DNA from 2 places in the Cobetia sp. LC6 genome. Region 2 is predicted to be linked to the other one. Evidence: predicted binding sites of a transcription regulator. Region 2 holds the regulator's gene; the other holds the start of a gene.

Region 1 (8,526 bases), on a different contig from region 2:
GGCTACCTGTACCCGGATGACGTGGCACCGGAAGGCCCCTACGGCGATCACACCGGCTATTACAACGAGGTGGAGACCTTCCCGGTCTTCACCATCGAGCGCATCACCCATCGGCGCGACCCGATCTATCACTCCACCTATACCGGGCGTCCGCCGGATGAGCCGGCGATCCTCGGCCTGGCGCTCAATGAAGTCTTCGTGCCGATCCTGCGCAAGCAGTTCCCGGAGATCGTCGACTTCTATCTGCCCCCGGAAGGCTGCTCCTACCGCATGGCGGTGGTGACGATGAAGAAGCAGTACCCCGGCCACGCCAAGCGCGTGATGATGGGGGTCTGGAGCTTCCTGCGTCAGTTCATGTACACCAAGTTCGTGATCGTGCTGGATGATGATGTCGATGCCCGCAAGTGGGAAGATGTCATCTGGGCCATCACCACGCGCATGGACCCGAGCCGTGATACCGTTCTGGTCGACAATACGCCGATCGATTATCTGGACTTCGCCTCGCCAACGGCGGGTCTTGGCTCCAAGATGGGCATGGACGCGACCAACAAGTGGCCCGGCGAGACAGACCGCGAGTGGGGCGAGCCCATCGTGATGAGCGAAGAGATCACATCCCGTGTCGATGAACGCTGGGACAGTCTGGGCATTCTGGACTGATTTCGCGACTGACCATCAACACCCATGCATTTACCCTGTCGTCGCGCAGCGCGCTGGCGGCAGGCATCAGATAACAAGAGGATACGATGACGGCGCGGACCCTGACCTGTCATGTCGAGAGTGTGGAAGATCTGACCCCGGACGTGTTTCGTGTGCGCTTCGCCGCACGTCCCGAGGCCCTGGCGCACGCGCCGGGCCAGTATCTCGAGATGAAGCTCGATGACACCACCTGGGTACCGTTCTCCATCGCCAATGCCGCCAGTGGTGATGGCGTGCTGGAGCTGCATATCCAGCATTGGCCGGAGCGCAGCAATTCCGCGCGCCTGCGCAGCCTGCTGGTCGCGGCCAATCAACTTGAGCTACGCCTGCCCAGCGGCGAATGCGTGCTGGACCTCGACGACCCCAGCCCCATCGTGCTGATCTGTGCCGGCACCGGATTCTCGCAGATGCACGCCATGCTGCAGGCGGCGTTTGCACGTGGCCTGTCCCAGCCCATCGAACTGTGGTGGGCAGCGCGCGAGCGGCGTGATCTGTATCTGGAGAGCGCGGCGCTCAACTGGGCCGCCAGTCAGCCCAATTTCCGCTATTTTCCGGTGCTGGAAGAAGCGCCGGAAGTCGGCGATGCCCATCATCGCGCGCTGGAAGCGGCCGGTGTCGAGGCCGCTTTCAATGGTCATCTGGGACGTATCGACGAGGTGCTGCGCGAGCACGCGGGCAGCATGGCGGGCAAGCGCGTCTATCTGTCCGGCTCGCCGGGCATGGTCTATGCCTGTGTCGATGCGCTGACGCCATTGGGTGTCGAGGCCAGCGCGCTGAGCTCCGATGTGTTCAGCTATGCGCCACGCGAGCCGCTGCTGGACCCGGCTCTGGTCTCTGCCTGAAGTAGCCTGACCTTGCCTGAAGGAGTCGAGTGAATGAGTCAGTCTCCGATACTGATCACGGGTGGCGCTCAGCGCCTGGGGCGTTACTGTGCCGAGCGATTGGTCGATGATGGTCATCCGGTCATCATCAGTTATCGACGCGAGCGGGAAGAGCTCGACGCCCTGCGCGCACTGGGCATTCGCACCGTGCAGGCGGATTTCTCCAGCGAGACAGGCATCCAGGCCTTCATCGCGGCGATTCGTGAGCTGACGCCGACCCTGCGGGCCATCGTGCACAATGCCGGCGATTGGGCACCGGATGGCGACGGCGAGGGGCAGGGCGAGCTGTTCGAGCACCTGTTCCGTGTCCATATGCAGGCGCCGTACCTGATCAATCTGGCGCTGCGCGATCTGCTGGAAGCTGGAATCGAGCCGCAGGCGGACGTCGTCCACATGAGTGATTTCGTGGTCCAGAAGGGCTCGCGCAAGCATGCGGCCTACGCGGCCAGCAAGGCGGGGCTCGAGAACCTGACCTTGTCGTTTGCGTCGATGTTCGCGCCACGCATCCAGGTCAACACCATCGCGCCGGCGCTGATCATGCTGCGCCCTGACGATGATGACGACTATGCCGAGCGTGCGCGAGCCAAGTCGTTGATGCAGCCGAGCCAAGTCGTTGATGCAGCAGGTACCGGGGCCTGGCGTCATCTGGCAGGCACTGCGCTATCTGCTGGATAGTCCCTATGTCACGGGCACGACCCTGCCGGTGGATGGTGGCCGCCACCTGCGCTGATAGCTTCTGTCAGCGGGTCTTTCGGTTATCGCTTTTGACTTCCGAGGCATGACATTCGAGATCTGAGCACAGCACGAAAAAAGCCCCCGCTGAAAAGCGGGGGCTTTTTTTTCGTTGCTGCGACCGTTGTTGCGATCGCTGTCACGACATTCTGCACTGGCGAAGCGCTTACAGGATGTGGCGGCCTTCGACCGGCGTCAGTTGACCCTTCTTGAGGGTCGGGCCCATCTGGTTGCCGGAGGGGGCACCCTGCGGGTTTTCCAGAGTGATCACCAGGTCGCTGTCAGGGAAGGCAGCCAGATACTCCTTGGGCACCTCGACCTTCATGGTGCCGGAATGCGGCAGGATGCCCAGTGACATCGGCTCCTTGCCATCCTTGGCCATCAGCCACAGCTCGCAGACCTTGCCTGGGGCCGGTGCTTCGGGCCTGACGGCCTGCACCATCATCTCGCCCGAGTGGGAGGCGTTGACGATCCAGCCGGGGCTGCTGTCAGAATTGTTGACCACGAACACGTAGTCGCTCTCCATGCCCGCGTTGTGCCCCAGGCTGAAGGTCAGGGTGACTGCCAGTGCCAGGCTGAAGGCCGTGGCGGTCATGCCCTGCCATAGGCCCAGACGACGCCACCAGGGCTGACGGGCAGTGCCGGTCGCCTCGGCGATGCCTTGCCAGACATGGGCCGGTGGCGTGACGGGGGGAAGCTGTTCATTGAACACGTTGAGATGCTCGCGCCAGCGCTCCACATCACGTTGCAGGTCGTGGCTGACGGCCAGCAGTGACTCGAATGCCGCGCGCTCGTCGCGTGTCAATGTGCCGAGCGCATACTCGCCCGCTGCGGCTTCGCGCAGTTCCGGGTCGCTCAGATCAAATGACTCATGCATGTCTTCAACCTCTCGAGTCCACGACGGACCCAGCTCTTGACGGTGCCCAAGGGCTGGTCCAGTTGATTGGCCAGATCCTGGTGGGTAAGACCTTCGAAATAGGCCAGTTCCAGGGCACGGCGTTGATCGTCATTCAGCTCGGCCAGGCACTGATGGAGTTCACCACTGTGCTGGGCCAGGTCGACATCTGCCTCGATATCACTCCGCCCCGGCATGGCGGCGATCAATTCATCGCTGTCATGCTCGCTGGGTCGCTGTCGACGTATCCAGTCGATGGCGATGTTGCGGGTCATGGTGCCGAGCCAGGTCATCGGGCGGGCGCGGCCGGCGTCATATTGACCGGCGGCGGCCCATACCCGGATGTAGACCTGCTGAAGACAATCCTGCGCGGATGCCTCATGTCTCAAGATACGCAGCAACTGAGCGTATAGATGCGCACTGGTTGCTCGATAGAGCCGATCCAGTGCCTTGGCATCCTGCCGGGCGCATCCCGACAGATACTCTATCAGTGCATCATTTCGGGAATCCTGCATGCATGCATTCCAAGCTGTGGGCGCGGTGTCAGGCACCGCTGGACGAATGCGTGTTGCCGATCATGTTGATCGACAACCAAAGATTATACTGATGCCACTTCAGGCTGATAGCCCTTCTTTATGCGTGCGGACAACGGTTTGTTGCCGGTTCACGCTTGCGCAGGACGATCTGGAGTGCAAGGATAGGTCTATCACCTTTTTCATCGTCACCACTGGATATCGGCCCGACCCATGAATCAGACCACCAGCCACCGCTCGTTGACTGTCGCTGCCTGCCCTTCGGGCCAGGTCGTGACGGCTGCGTGTGCGGACGGCTATTGGTATTGGTTTACACAGGGGCGCGCCTGAGGTCACGGCGCGCCTGTCTCGTACGGGCTGCCACCACCTTGAAGAACCCCCGGTCGCAGCCACGGCCGGGGGTTCTTGCGTTTCGGGCCTTGCGAAATCCATGACGAGGCATGTCACCCTAACGTGCCGACAATGATTGCAGCATGAATGACGAGAGGAATGACCATGCGCACCACTATCCTGACTACCCGCTTTTCACTTGCCTCCGCTCGGGTCGTGCATGGTTATTGGCGCTGGCGATTTAGCGGCGTCCTGCCTCTTTCCGCTGTCACCGCGGGGCAGGGCGAGCAATACCGGGGTGACGATTCGCGAAGTCCCTGTCTGTCAGAATGAATATTGCGTGATGAAGCCGAGGCTTCATTACAGGAGAGAAGACCATGAACGCCAGCCTTGAACGCGTGTTGACCGCAAGCCCGCACGCTGCCGACGCCACTGTTGATCCCTTGACTGCCGAGAACGCCACCGTGACCCGCTCTGATGCCGCCCAGACTCCGACCACACCCGGACGCATCAGTCGTGAAGCCCTGCCCAGTGCCAGCGAATTGCGCGAGCAGCTGCCGGTGGACGCCGACTTGGCCGGCCAGATTCGCCAGCATCGCGATGAGATCAATGCCATTCTCGCCGGCGACGATGATCGTCTGCTGGTGGTGGTCGGGCCGTGCTCCATCCATGATCTCAAGGCCGCGCGTGAGTACGCCCAGCGCCTGGCGGTGATCGAGCCGCAGGTGCGTGATCGCCTCAAGCTGGTGATGCGTGTCTATGTCGAGAAGCCGCGCACCACGGTGGGCTGGAAGGGGCTGGCCTATGATCCGCATCTGGATGGCAGCGATGACATGGCCACCGGCCTGCGTCAGGCGCGCGAGCTGATGCGCGAGATCAACCAGCTGGGCCTGCCGGTGGCGACGGAGCTGCTGCAGCCGCTGACCGCCGCTTACCTGGAAGACCTGCTCGGCTGGGCAGCCATCGGTGCCCGCACCACTGAGTCGCAGATCCATCGCGAGATGGCCTCCGGCCTCGGCTGTGCCGTGGGGTTCAAGAACGGCACTGACGGAGGCGTCGAGGTCGCCGTGCAGGCCATCGGAGCGGCGGCGCATGGGCATCGCCACTTCGGCATGGATGACAGTGGGCGTCCGGCGCTGATCGAGACCGCGGGCAATCCGCATACCCATGTGGTGCTGCGCGGCGGTCATGGCCAGCCCAACTATGACGCCGCCTCGGTGGCCGCCTGCCTGCGTGAGCTGGAAGGCGCTGGCCTGACGCCGCGCCTGATGGTCGATTGCAGTCACGCCAACTCCCGCAAGGACCACCGCCGCCAGAGTGAGGTGATGCTGGATGTGCTCTCTCAGCGTCTGGCGGGGGATGATGCCTTGATCGGCGTGATGCTCGAGAGTCACCTCAATGAAGGCAAGCAGGCCTTGCCGGCAGCGGAGAAGCTCTCCCAGCTGCGTCATGGCGTGTCCGTCACCGATGCCTGCCTGGGCTGGGAAACTACCGAGCATTTGCTGAACCTGGCCGCCGAGCGCCTGCGCGAGGCCTGATGCAAGGCTCTATACATCAGGTCTCGGACGCCAGGCCCGCGCCTCGTCGGGAGGATGACGACGCGCTTGTCTGATAATTGCTGAATTTGTCGGCTTGTCTCCTGAAGCCCCTGCGCCCAACGGTCGAAAGGCCGTTGGGCGCTGTCGTCTATCGTCGCTGTTGTCCCTTCGTCACGGAATTGTCATCGGGCTCGCGTATCACTCTTGTTGCCTTCGGCATGCACTTGCGGGGCATGCCTGAACAGAACAACCCGAAACCTGACTACGGTGAAGCGACATGAGCAAGGAAATCGAAGACCATCGCCTGCTTAATCCCAGCAGCAACGAGATATTCTCATCTGTCATCGAGCGACACATCTCGCGTCGTCGTGTCTTGCAGGGTGGCCTTGGCATGGCGGCTGCCAGCATGCTGGGTGGTTTCGGTCTTGCGGGGCTGAGCACCACGGCCAACGCCGCCAGCAACGAAGCGGGCAAGAAGACGCCGCTGGCGCTGGCATTCGAGTCCATCAAGGGGTCACGCACGGATGCCGTCGTGGTTCCCAAGGGATATACCGCACAGGTGCTGGCGCCGTGGGGCACACCGCTCAATGCCAAGGCACCCGAGTGGAGCAAGGATTTGGCGATGACGCCGGAGATCCAGCTCAACACCGTCGGCATGCATCACGATGGCATGCACAACTTCGCCTTGAGCGACGACACGGCCTCCAGCAACTTCCTGCTGGTCATGAACAACGAATACATCGATCAGGATGCTCTGTGGGCGCCCAAGGGCGGCGCGACCAATGCGGATTCCGGCAAGCGCCCGGTCGATGAAGTGCGCACCGAGATCAACGCCCACGGCGTGACAATCGTCGAGGTCAGGAAGGACAGCAACGGCAAGTGGGAAGTGGTGGGTGATTCGCGCTACAACCGTCGCTACACCAGCGCCAGTGAAATGAAGCTGAGCGGCCCGGTGGCGGGAAGCGATTACGTCAAGACAGCCTTCTCGCCGGATGGCATGCGCACCCGTGGTACCAACAACAACTGCGCCAACGGCTACACCCCGTGGGGCACCTACCTGACCTGCGAAGAGAACTGGCCGGGTTACTTCGTCAAGCGCAGCGATCGTCAGCTCGATGACAACCGTATCGGCATCGAGACCGAGCGTGGCCGCTATGGCTGGGAGACTGCCGCTGGAGATGCCAGTGAAGTCGAAGGCGAATTCGCGCGTTTCGACAACACGCCGACGGCAGACAGCGCCGACAAGGATTACCGCAACGAACCGCGGACCTTCGGTTATATCGTCGAGATCGACCCCTACACCGGCGAGCAGGCCATCAAGCGCACCGCGCTGGGCCGCTTCCGTCACGAAGGCTGCTGGCCGGGCAAGCTGGTCGAGGGGGAGCCGGTGGTCTTCTACTCCGGTCACGATTCGCGCAACGAGTACATCTACAAGTTCGTGTCAGACGCCAAGTGGGACGCCGCTGATTCGCGTGGCGCCGGTGACTTCAAGGACCGCCTGGCGATCGGCGACAAGTACCTGGACAAAGGCACGCTGTATGTCGCCCAGTTCTCCGCCGATGGCACCGGCAAGTGGCTCAAGCTGACGCCGGAGGCCGTGACCAGGGATGGCCGCACCCTGGCCGAGGCTCTGGGGCTGGCGGCCGATGACCTGGCCGGTATCATCATCCATACCGTGGACGCGGCGGATCTGATGGGCGCCACGCCGATGGACCGCCCGGAGTGGGGCGCCGTCGACCCGGCTTCCGGTGAGGTCTACATGACACTGACCAACAATTCCAAGCGCACCGAAGAGGGGACCGCGGCTGCCTTCACCAATGACGGCAAGGCCATCGAGGAGCCGGGAGTCGGTTACAGGACGGCGCCGACCAATGCCGCCAATCCGCGCGGTGACAACGAGGCGGGACAGATCATCCGCTGGCGCGAGGCAGGGGATCACACCGCCTTCGATTGGGAGATCTTCGTGTTCGGTGCAGCGGCCAGTGATGCCGACAATCTGTCCGGCCTGACCGAGATGAATGAATTCGCCAGTCCGGATGGCCTCTACTTCGACGAACGTGAGGACGAGCAGGGCATCCTGTGGATCCAGACGGACAACGGCTACGCCGGTGTGGCGGATGCCACCAATGACCAGGTGTTGGCCGTCGTGCCGGCCACGCTTCAGCAGGCTGAAGGGGATGCTGCCGTGATCGGTGCCGATAACCAGGCACACCTCAAGCGCTTCGCGGTTGGCCCGAACGGCTGTGAAGTGACCGGCATCTTCGCGACCCCTGACAGGACGGCGTTGTTCGTCAATATCCAACATCCCGGCAACTGGCCGCAGAGTATGGATGCGACTGCCGAAACTGACGGCAGTGTGCGCCCGCGCGCCGCGACCGTCGTCATCCAGCGGGAAGATGGTGGCAAGATCGGCGTCTGATACCCGTGACTGATCCGATGTGAAAGCGAAGCCCCCGTATCGATGATACGGGGGCTTCTTGCATGCGTCTGATCGTCGGTCCCGCCTTGCACAGCCTTGGGGGGATCAGAAGGAGGAGCAACGACAACGGCCCTCCACGCAAGCGTGAGGGCCGAGAGTTCAGTTGGCCGTGTGTGCTGCTACCTGAGGGGGGGCTGGCGTGAGCAAGTCGTGATCAGGCCTTGGCAGCGTAGGCGAACAGCAGGGTTTCCTGCACGCTGATCGGCTCCGCGTCGCCGGCATCCAGCTGGGTGTAGTGACCATCGCTTTCCAGGCGCCAGCTCTGGCAGTTGTCGACCAGGTAGGTGTCCAGGTCCTTGCGGATACGCTGGGCCAGCTTCTTGTCGAGCAGCGGGAAGCAGGTCTCGACACGATGGAACATGTTGCGTTCCATGTAATCCGCACTGGAGCACCAGGTTTCCGGCTGACCGGCATTGTGGAAGTGGAAGGTGCGCGTGTGCTC
Region 2 (8,526 bases):
CATCGGCTTGGCATAATCGTGGCCACTGTCCTGGCTGATGAGGATCAGCCGGCTATCCTTGTCACGCGCACGCAGCGCGCGCGCCAGACCAATGCCCGCCATGCCGGTACCAATGATGACAAGGGTGCGAGGGTCGCGCATGGCACCATCTCCTGAGATCGATCCGAGGGAAGCGCTGATGAAAGAGCGCCAGCAGCGTCCGTCATGAACGCCGATGAATGCGCCCAGCATACCAGCCCGCCTGCAGTGCAGGCATGCCTGAGCGGGAGGCCTTGCCGCTCGGCCATGCTAGACTCGCCATTTCGTCATCCTGACAGGGAATTCACCGTGGTCCGATGCCCAGCAGGCGAGCCTCATCGCGCAGCGCTCACGCCACAGACCTCCACCTGTGAGGCACCTCATTCGTCAGCCGAGAACCCGTACCAACCTGTGCTTCGCTGGCCTTCGCCCACGCGCGCCGTACCCACGGCTTCGGCGGCGGTGCGCCGTCATTGGCAGCCGGCTGCCGCGCTGCAGGGTGTCATGCCGGCCGGCTGGTGGGCGTGGCTCTCCTCGACGGACTCGCTGACACAGCGCCTTGCCAGCGCCATGCAGCAGCAGGATGAACGCGCAGGTCAGCCCATCCAGGGCCTGCGCGTGCGCCTGCTGCTTCAGGACACCGGCCCCGCGCGGCTTGATGAAGCACGCCTGCTGGGCATCGGCCCACGCCGGCATGTCTGGCGACGCGAAGTGGCGCTCTGTCATGGCGATACGCCATGGGTGATCGCACGCTCGCTGGCGGCGCTGGACCTGGCCCACGGTCATCGCCTCTCGACGCTGGGCGAGCGCTCGCTGGGCCATTGGCTGTTTCGCCAGCCCGACCTGATACGCAGCGCCATCGATATCAGCCGCGCCCCGCTGGTGCTTTCGAGCTCCAGGCCGCTGGCCCGCACCACCAGCCTGTGGATGCGCCGCTCGATGTTCTCGCATGGTCGCTTCAAGGTGCTGGTGCAGGAGGGCTTCACGCCAGCCTTCCAGCACGCGCTGCAACTGGCCTGAGCCGTGCGGCCGACTGGCCTCGTTTCCCTCTCTTCCCTTGCCCACTACCACCCGCCCAGGAGCCCCGATGACCGCGTCATCCACTTCCGCCGCTTCGCGTCCTTCCAGACTGGCCGACTACCTCGCCCTGACACGGCTGGACCGCCCCATCGGCACCTGGCTGCTGATGTGGCCGACCCTATGGGCACTGTGGCTGGCGGCAGATGGCATCCCCGAGCGCACGACCCTGCTGATCTTCATCGCCGGGGTCTACCTGATGCGCGCCGCCGGCTGCGTGATCAACGACTACGCCGATCGGCATTGGGACAAGCATGTCGAGCGCACGCGTGACCGACCGCTGACCTCGGGCCGCATCTCGGAGCGCGAGGCGCTGACACTGTTCGGGGGGCTGGTCGCGGCCGCCTTCGTGCTGGTGTGCTTCACCAACCTGACCACGGTGCTGCTGTCGATCGTCGCCGTGCTGTTGGCAGCCAGCTACCCATTCATGAAGCGCTTCCATCATCTGCCCCAGGTAGTGCTGGGCGCCGCCTTCGGCTGGGCGATTCCGATGGCCTTCGCCGCGACGCTGGAGGAGGTGCCGACCTACGGCTGGTGGCTGTTCGCGGCCAACCTGATGTGGACGGTGGCCTACGACACCGCCTATGCGATGGTCGATCGCAACGACGACCTCAAGGTGGGCATCAAGTCCACCGCCGTGCTGTTCGGGCGTGCCGACAAGCTGATGATCGGCCTGTTGCAGCTGGGCATGCTGGTGGTGTTGATCGGCATCGGCCTGCAGCTGGCGCTGGGCATCTTCTACTGGCTGGGGCTGGCTGCCGCCGCCGTCACCTTCGTCTGGCAGCAACGTCTGATCCGTGAGCGTGAGCGTGCGCCCTGCTTCCAGGCGTTCCTCAACAATCATTGGACGGGGCTGCTGATCTTCGCCGGTATCGCCCTGGCGACCTGGCCGATGAGCTGACTCCTGCATAAATATTCGCATTATTTAATTTAAAGCTATCCCTGCCCCCGGTTGCTCCCCAGCCCACGATTCATGCCTGCCTGCCGCGCCTCCAAGGCGGCTGGCAGGCTTGCGTGCAAGCTGCCATGCTGGCAGTTGTCATCTGGTTGTCATATAAGCGGGTTGTAATCGTCATCGACTTGTCATTCTGGCGCGTGCGCCGACTGCTGCATGGGATCTAGCGATGAGCTCCAAGACCGTACTGATTGTCGACGATGAATCCTCGATTCGCGAGATGATCGCCGTCGCCCTCGAAATGGCGGATTACCGCGTGCTGGAGGCAGACAATGCCCAGGACGCCCACGCCATCGTCGTCGATGAAAAGCCCGATCTGCTGTTGCTGGACTGGATGATGCCGGGCACCAGTGGCCTGGAGCTCGCGCGGCGTCTCAAGCGAGACGAGACCACCTCGGAACTGCCGATCATCCTGTTGACCGCCAAGGGCGAGGAAGACAACAAGATTCAAGGCCTGGAAGCCGGTGCCGACGACTACATCACCAAGCCCTTCTCGCCACGCGAGCTGGTCGCCCGTCTCAAGGCCGTGCTGCGTCGCACCACCCCCAAGGGGGTCGAGGAGGCAGTGGAAGTCGAAGGCTTGATGCTCGACCCGGCCAGCCACCGCGTCACCGCCCACGGCAACTCACTGGATGTCGGCCCGACCGAATATCGCCTGCTGCAGTTCTTCATGACGCATCAGGAGCGTGCCTACACCCGCAGCCAGCTACTCGACCAGGTATGGGGGGGTAACGTCTATGTCGAGGAGCGCACCGTGGACGTGCACATCCGCCGCCTGCGCAAGGCGCTGGGCACAGGCCATCAGCATCTGATCCAGACCGTCCGTGGCACCGGTTACCGCTTCAGCGCTCAGGCCTGAGGGATTCATGCGCTATTGGACCAACGAGCTATGGCGCCTCGGCTACCTTGCCGGTGGCTTCGGCCTGATCGGTGGCCTGCTGGGCCATCTGGGCTGGGGCCTGGCGCTGGGTCTGGCGCTGTATCTGTTCGTCCATCTCAAGCACTTGAAGAGCCTCTATACCTGGCTGATCACCAATCCCCATGAAGAGCCACCGCCCGGCGATGGTGTGTGGGGAGACCTGCTCGATCGTCTCTACCGCTATCAGAAGGGCCAGCGTCAGACTCAGGAGCGACTGCGCAGCATCCTCAACCGTATCCAGGAATCCTCCGAGGCCATGCGCGACGGCCTGGTGATGCTGGACAACCACGGTGACATGGAATGGTGGAACAGCGCTGCCGAGCAGCTGGTCGGTCTCAAGGCCAGCCACGACCGCGGCCAGCACATCACCAACTATCTGCGTGACCCCGCCTTCATCGACTACTTCAATCGGCTGGCCTACCGCGAGCCGCTGACGCTGCAGTCGCCGCTGTCTGACAACCTGACGCTGCAGATTTCCATCACCCTGTTCGGTGACAACGAACGTCTGGTCATGCTGCGTGACGTCACCCGCCTCTATCGCCTGGAAGAGATGCGCCGCGACTTCGTGGCCAATGTCTCCCATGAACTGCGCACGCCGCTGACGGTACTGGCCGGCTATCTCGAGACCTACTCCGATTACGCCGATGACCTGCCACCGCGCTGGCAGCGTGGGCTGGGCCAGATGAAGAGCCAGACCGACCGCATGCAGCACCTGGTCGAGGACCTGCTGACCCTGTCACGCCTGGAAACCGACGAGCTGTCCGACAACGGCCGCTGCATCGACATGAGTGCCCTGCTCGGCCATATCCGCGACGACGCCGAAGGCCTGTCCCAGGGACGCCACACCTTCTCCATCGAGGCCGATGCCAGCCTGTCACTACGCGGTGAGGAGCAGGAACTGCGCAGCGCGATCTCGAATCTGGTCTTCAATGCGGTGCGCTACACTCCCGAAGACTGCCATATCACCCTGCGCTGGAAGGCGGATGACCAGGGCCTGCTGGTCGAGGTGGAAGATGACGGGGATGGCATCGACCCGGTCCACCTGCCGCGTCTGACCGAGCGCTTCTACCGCATCGACAAGGGCCGCAGCACCGCCACGGGAGGCACCGGTCTGGGGCTTGCCATCGTCAAGCATGTGCTGATTCGCCATCAGGGCCATCTGGAGATCGACAGCCACCCCGGCGAGGGTGCGCGCTTCCGCTGTCACTTCCCCGACGAGCGCGCTTGTCAGGCGAGCGCTCCCCGGACCAGCAGTGCGCTAGCCCAGTGATGTGCTGACTCCGTGATGTGCTGAGCCGGAGGCCAGCCCAACGCAGAACGCCCCGCAGCCACCTCGAAAGGAGGCGACTGCGGGGCGTTTCTTTTGGTCCGCCAGACGACGCTGCGGCTACCTCAACGACAAGCCAGTACAGCGATGAACCAGTACAGCGATGAACCAGCTGCGACAGGCTGTCTCAACGACGCGGCGCCGGCAACTGACGGTAGTGGCTCTGCCACATCAGTACCGCCCCGGCGACAGCGCCCGGTATGAACAGCAGATTGGCCAGCGGCACCAGCGTCATGACGAACACCGCGGCGCCGAAGGTCAGTGAGGGCCACCAGCGCGCCTTGAGGCGCTGCTTCATGTCACCGAAGCTGACCTGATGGTTGTCCATCGGGTAGTCGAGGTACTGGATCGACATGCTCCAGGCCGAGAACAGCCCCCACAACAGCGGCGAGAGCAGGTTCAGACCCGGGATGAAACCGATGATGAACAGCGCGATCATGCGCGGGATGAAATAGCCCAGCTTGGCCATTTCACGTCCCAGCGAGTCGACGCCGATCTTCACCAGCCCACGGTCATCGTCAATCAGTGTGCCATCCAGGCGATGCTCGACCTTCTCGGCCAGAATGCCGTAGAAGGGCGCGGCGATCAGGTTGGTCACCAGGCTGAAGGTGAAGAACACCACCAGCAACAGACTCACCACCAGCAGCGGCCAGATCAACCAGCTGAGCCAGTCCAGCCAGGCCGGCACCTTGAGCATCCAGTAATCGATCCAGCCACCGAACTGGTTGAACAACACCCACAGCGTGATGCTGTAGAGCACCAGGTTGATCGCCAGCGGTACGAATACGAAGCGGCGCAGCCCCGGGGTATAGACCATACGGGTCCCGCGGACCAGCGCCGATACGGCATCAATCATGCGACGTCCTCGTCATCTCAAAAGAACCGGCCAGCCAGCAGACTGACCGGAGCCACACCCTAGCACTCCCGCCTGCGCAGCGCAGCTGTCGGCCGCATGAGACTGCTCGCGCTCCCATGACGCAATCGCCCCGCGGCCTGCCGATGGGCAGGTGCGGGGCGAAGCATCGTGCAGAAGTCTGCGGGCGTTGCGTCACACCCGGGAGTTCAGCTCACTTCTTGTCCAGGTCCTGCGGCTTCAGGTCATGGGTGTCGGTATGACGCACGTCCACGCCCTTGACCAGGAAGATGACGTACTCGGCCAGGTTGTCGGCGTGGTCACCGATACGCTCCAGCGCACGCAGAATCCACATCACATTGAGCACCGGCGTGATCTGGCGCGCGTCTTCCATCATGAAGGTCATCAGCGAGCGCATGGCACTTTGATATTCCAGATCCACCGAGGCATCTTCACGCAGTACCTTGAGGGCAAGGTCGGTATCGAAGCGCGCAAAGGCCGTCAGGGAGTCACGCACCATGCTGCGCACGTGCTGGCTGAGGTGTCGCACCTCGACCATGCCGCGCGGGCTCTGGCCGTTCTCGACCAGCGAGATGGCGTTGCGTGCGATCTTGCTCGATTCATCACCGATACGCTCGAGATCGGAGGTGGCGCGGATGACGGCCAGCACCAGACGCAGGTCGGAGGCCGCCGGCTGACGGCGGGCCAGCACCCGGGTGCACTCGTCATCGATCTTGAGCTGCATGTCGTTGACAGCCTTGTCGTTGTCGCGCACCCGTGTGGCGGTCTCACTGTCGCCTTCCAGCAATGCCGTGACGGCATCCTGCAGCTGCTTCTCTACCAGTCCGCCCATGGCCAGCAGGTGTGTCTTCAGTGCATCCAGCTCGTGATTGAACTGCTCTGAGATATGCTTGCCGTGCGAATCGCTGGTGATATCCATTTCCCTCTCCCGGAAAGTCGCCCACCGAGTCAGGGGGCGTGACATGAATGACGTGACAAGTATGGCCCACTGCTGACTGACACAGCGGGCTCCCCCTCAGCATGCCGACACTTGATTGCAGTTATGTTTCACCCATCACTCAAAGGCGCTATCTGGCCTACATCGTCAGCAATATCAGGGCGAAAAGGCTACCTGGCTGCACGTTCGCGCATGAGCGCGCTAACCGAAACGCCCCGTGATGTAGTCTTCGGTCTGGCGGCGGCGCGGGTTGGTGAACAGCTGATCGGTCGGGGCGAATTCCACCAGGCGGCCCTCATGCAGGAAGGCGGTATCGTCCGAGACCCGCGCGGCCTGCTGCATGTTGTGCGTGACGATGATCAGCGTCAGGCGTGAGCGCAGCGAACGGATCAGCTCCTCGATCTTGAGCGTCGAGATGGGGTCCAGCGCCGAGGCCGGCTCATCCAGCAGCAGCACCTCCGGCTCGACCGCCAGTGTCCGCGCGATCACCAGCCGCTGTTGCTGGCCACCCGAGAGCCCCAGCGCGCTGTCGTGCAGGCGATCCTTCACCTCTTCCCAGAGTGCCGCGGAGCGCAGACAGGATTCGACCTTGTCATCGAGGTGGCGCTTGTCATTCTCGCCGACCAGCCGCAGCCCGAAGGCCACGTTCTCGTAGACCGACATCGGAAAGGGGTTGGGTGTCTGGAAGACCATGCCGATCCGGCGGCGCAGCATCGGCACGTCCACGCCGCGCGCATGGATGTCCTCGCCCTCGAGCAATACCTTGCCGGAAAGACGTGACTGTTCGTCGAGATCGGTCATGCGATTGAAGGTACGCAACAGGCTCGACTTGCCGCAGCCGGAAGGGCCGATGAAGGCCGTCACGCGCTTGCGTGCGATCTGCAGGCTGACATCCTCCAGTGCGCGTCGCGTCTGGTTCTCCTTGCCGACACGCGCCTGATAATCGAGGCTCAGGTGGCGGGTTTCCAGGCAGATGTCCTCAGCTGGCCGCGCAGGCGTCTCCTGAAGAAACAACTGGGGCTTGGGCTGTTCAGAGTCACGCCTCATTCGGTGGCTCCCTTGTAACGTTGTGCCAGCATGTGACGCAGGCGAATGGCACTCAGATTGAGGCATAGAATCACGACTACCAGCACCAGCGCGGTCGCATAGACCAGCGGCCGACTGCTGAAGGCGTCGCTGCTCTGGAAGGCCAGATCATAGACCTGATGCCCCAGATGCATGAATTTCCGGTCCAGATGCAGCCACGGGAAGCTGTCATCCAGCGGCAGGTCCGGGGCCAGCTTGACCACCCCGACCAGCATCAGCGGCGCGACTTCACCCGCCGCACGCGCCACGGCAAGAATCAGCCCCGTCATCAGCGCCGGCGAGGCGGCCGGAATCACCACGCGCTTGAGCGTTTCCAGGCGGGTCGCTCCCAGCGCCAGCGCGCCTTCGCGCAGACGACGCGGCACGCGCGCCAGCCCCTCTTCCGTGGCGACGATCACCACCGGCAAGGTCAGCAGAGCCAGCGTCAGCGAGGCCCACAGAATGCCGCCGGTCCCGAAGGTCGGCGTCGGCAGCCGCTCGGAATAGAACAGCTCATCGATCCCGGCCCCCAGTCCATAGACGAAGAAGCCGAGACCGAACACGCCGTAGACGATGGAGGGTACCCCGGCCAGATTGCGCAGCGCGATGCGCGTCAGGCGCGTCAGGCGCCCCTGATGGGCCACCTCGTGCAGATAGAGCGCCGCCATCACGCCGAAGGGCATCACCATGATCGACATCAGCACCACCATCAGCACGGTGCCGAAGATGGCGGGCCAGACGCCACCGAAGCCCTCGGTGGAGGCACCGGCCACGAAGTCGCGAAAACGCTGGAACGTCATCATCAGCCGGCCGCTGAAGCCCATCGCATTGGGCTGCCAGGCATTGCGGATATCATCGAGCGCGATGCGGCCTTCGTAGCCGCCATTGCCGCCCAGCAGCAACTGTCCGCCCGCCAGGGCATCACGCAGGGCACTCAGCTGACCTTCACGCTCGATGAAGGCGCTGCGCACCTCTTCCAACTCCTCCTGTATCTCCCGCTCGAGCTCAGCGTCCTCTTGAGTCCGCGTCGCGTCACCGTCGGCAGTGGCCCTGCGCCGGGATGCCAGAGACTGCTGCAGCGCCTGATAGCGACTGCTCAAGGCTTCACTGTCCAGGCGCAGCGCCTGCAGCTGGCGGCGCTCGCTCTCGATCATCTTCAGGCGGGCAAACAGTGGCTCGGTGTCTTCGGCCAAGGGCCGGGCAGGCCCGTCGCCAACATCGGGCGTGTGGTCCATCTCCCCTGTCATCGGGTCACTCAGCGCCCGTGGCATGCCGTAGAGAGTACGGCCGTCGCGCATTTCCAGCATCAGCGCCTGGCGGGGGAAGGTCATCCTGTCGAGCAGCGTCTCCGGCA

The links. Region 2 encodes PhoB, which activates phosphate uptake and scavenging genes when phosphate is short. Its sites were predicted from a motif close to TGTCATANNNNTGTCANA; they were not measured.
Region 1: the regulator PhoB is predicted to act here: its motif matches at 5,775-5,792, upstream of QQF40_RS09340 (PhoX family protein).

Annotation. Positions count from the first base shown of each region.
Region 1 covers NZ_JASSPL010000006.1:132,116-140,641, reverse strand. Annotated here, with positions in the region: gene ubiD (4-hydroxy-3-polyprenylbenzoate decarboxylase) at 1-657, shown strand, start outside; gene QQF40_RS09365 (FAD-binding oxidoreductase) at 744-1,538, shown strand; gene folM (dihydromonapterin reductase) at 1,572-2,252, shown strand; gene QQF40_RS09355 (anti-sigma factor) at 2,476-3,186, opposite strand; gene QQF40_RS09350 (sigma-70 family RNA polymerase sigma factor) at 3,165-3,719, opposite strand; gene QQF40_RS09345 (3-deoxy-7-phosphoheptulonate synthase) at 4,445-5,605, shown strand; gene QQF40_RS09340 (PhoX family protein) at 5,883-8,024, shown strand; gene ppk1 (polyphosphate kinase 1) at 8,239-8,526, opposite strand, start outside.
Region 2 covers NZ_JASSPL010000003.1:258,926-267,451, reverse strand. Annotated here, with positions in the region: gene QQF40_RS06135 (NAD(P)/FAD-dependent oxidoreductase) at 1-141, opposite strand, end outside; gene QQF40_RS06130 (chorismate--pyruvate lyase family protein) at 430-1,038, shown strand; gene ubiA (4-hydroxybenzoate octaprenyltransferase) at 1,106-1,996, shown strand; gene phoB (phosphate regulon transcriptional regulator PhoB) at 2,220-2,909, shown strand; gene phoR (phosphate regulon sensor histidine kinase PhoR) at 2,917-4,239, shown strand; gene cysZ (sulfate transporter CysZ) at 4,424-5,152, opposite strand; gene phoU (phosphate signaling complex protein PhoU) at 5,364-6,089, opposite strand; gene pstB (phosphate ABC transporter ATP-binding protein PstB) at 6,309-7,154, opposite strand; gene pstA (phosphate ABC transporter permease PstA) at 7,151-8,526, opposite strand, start outside.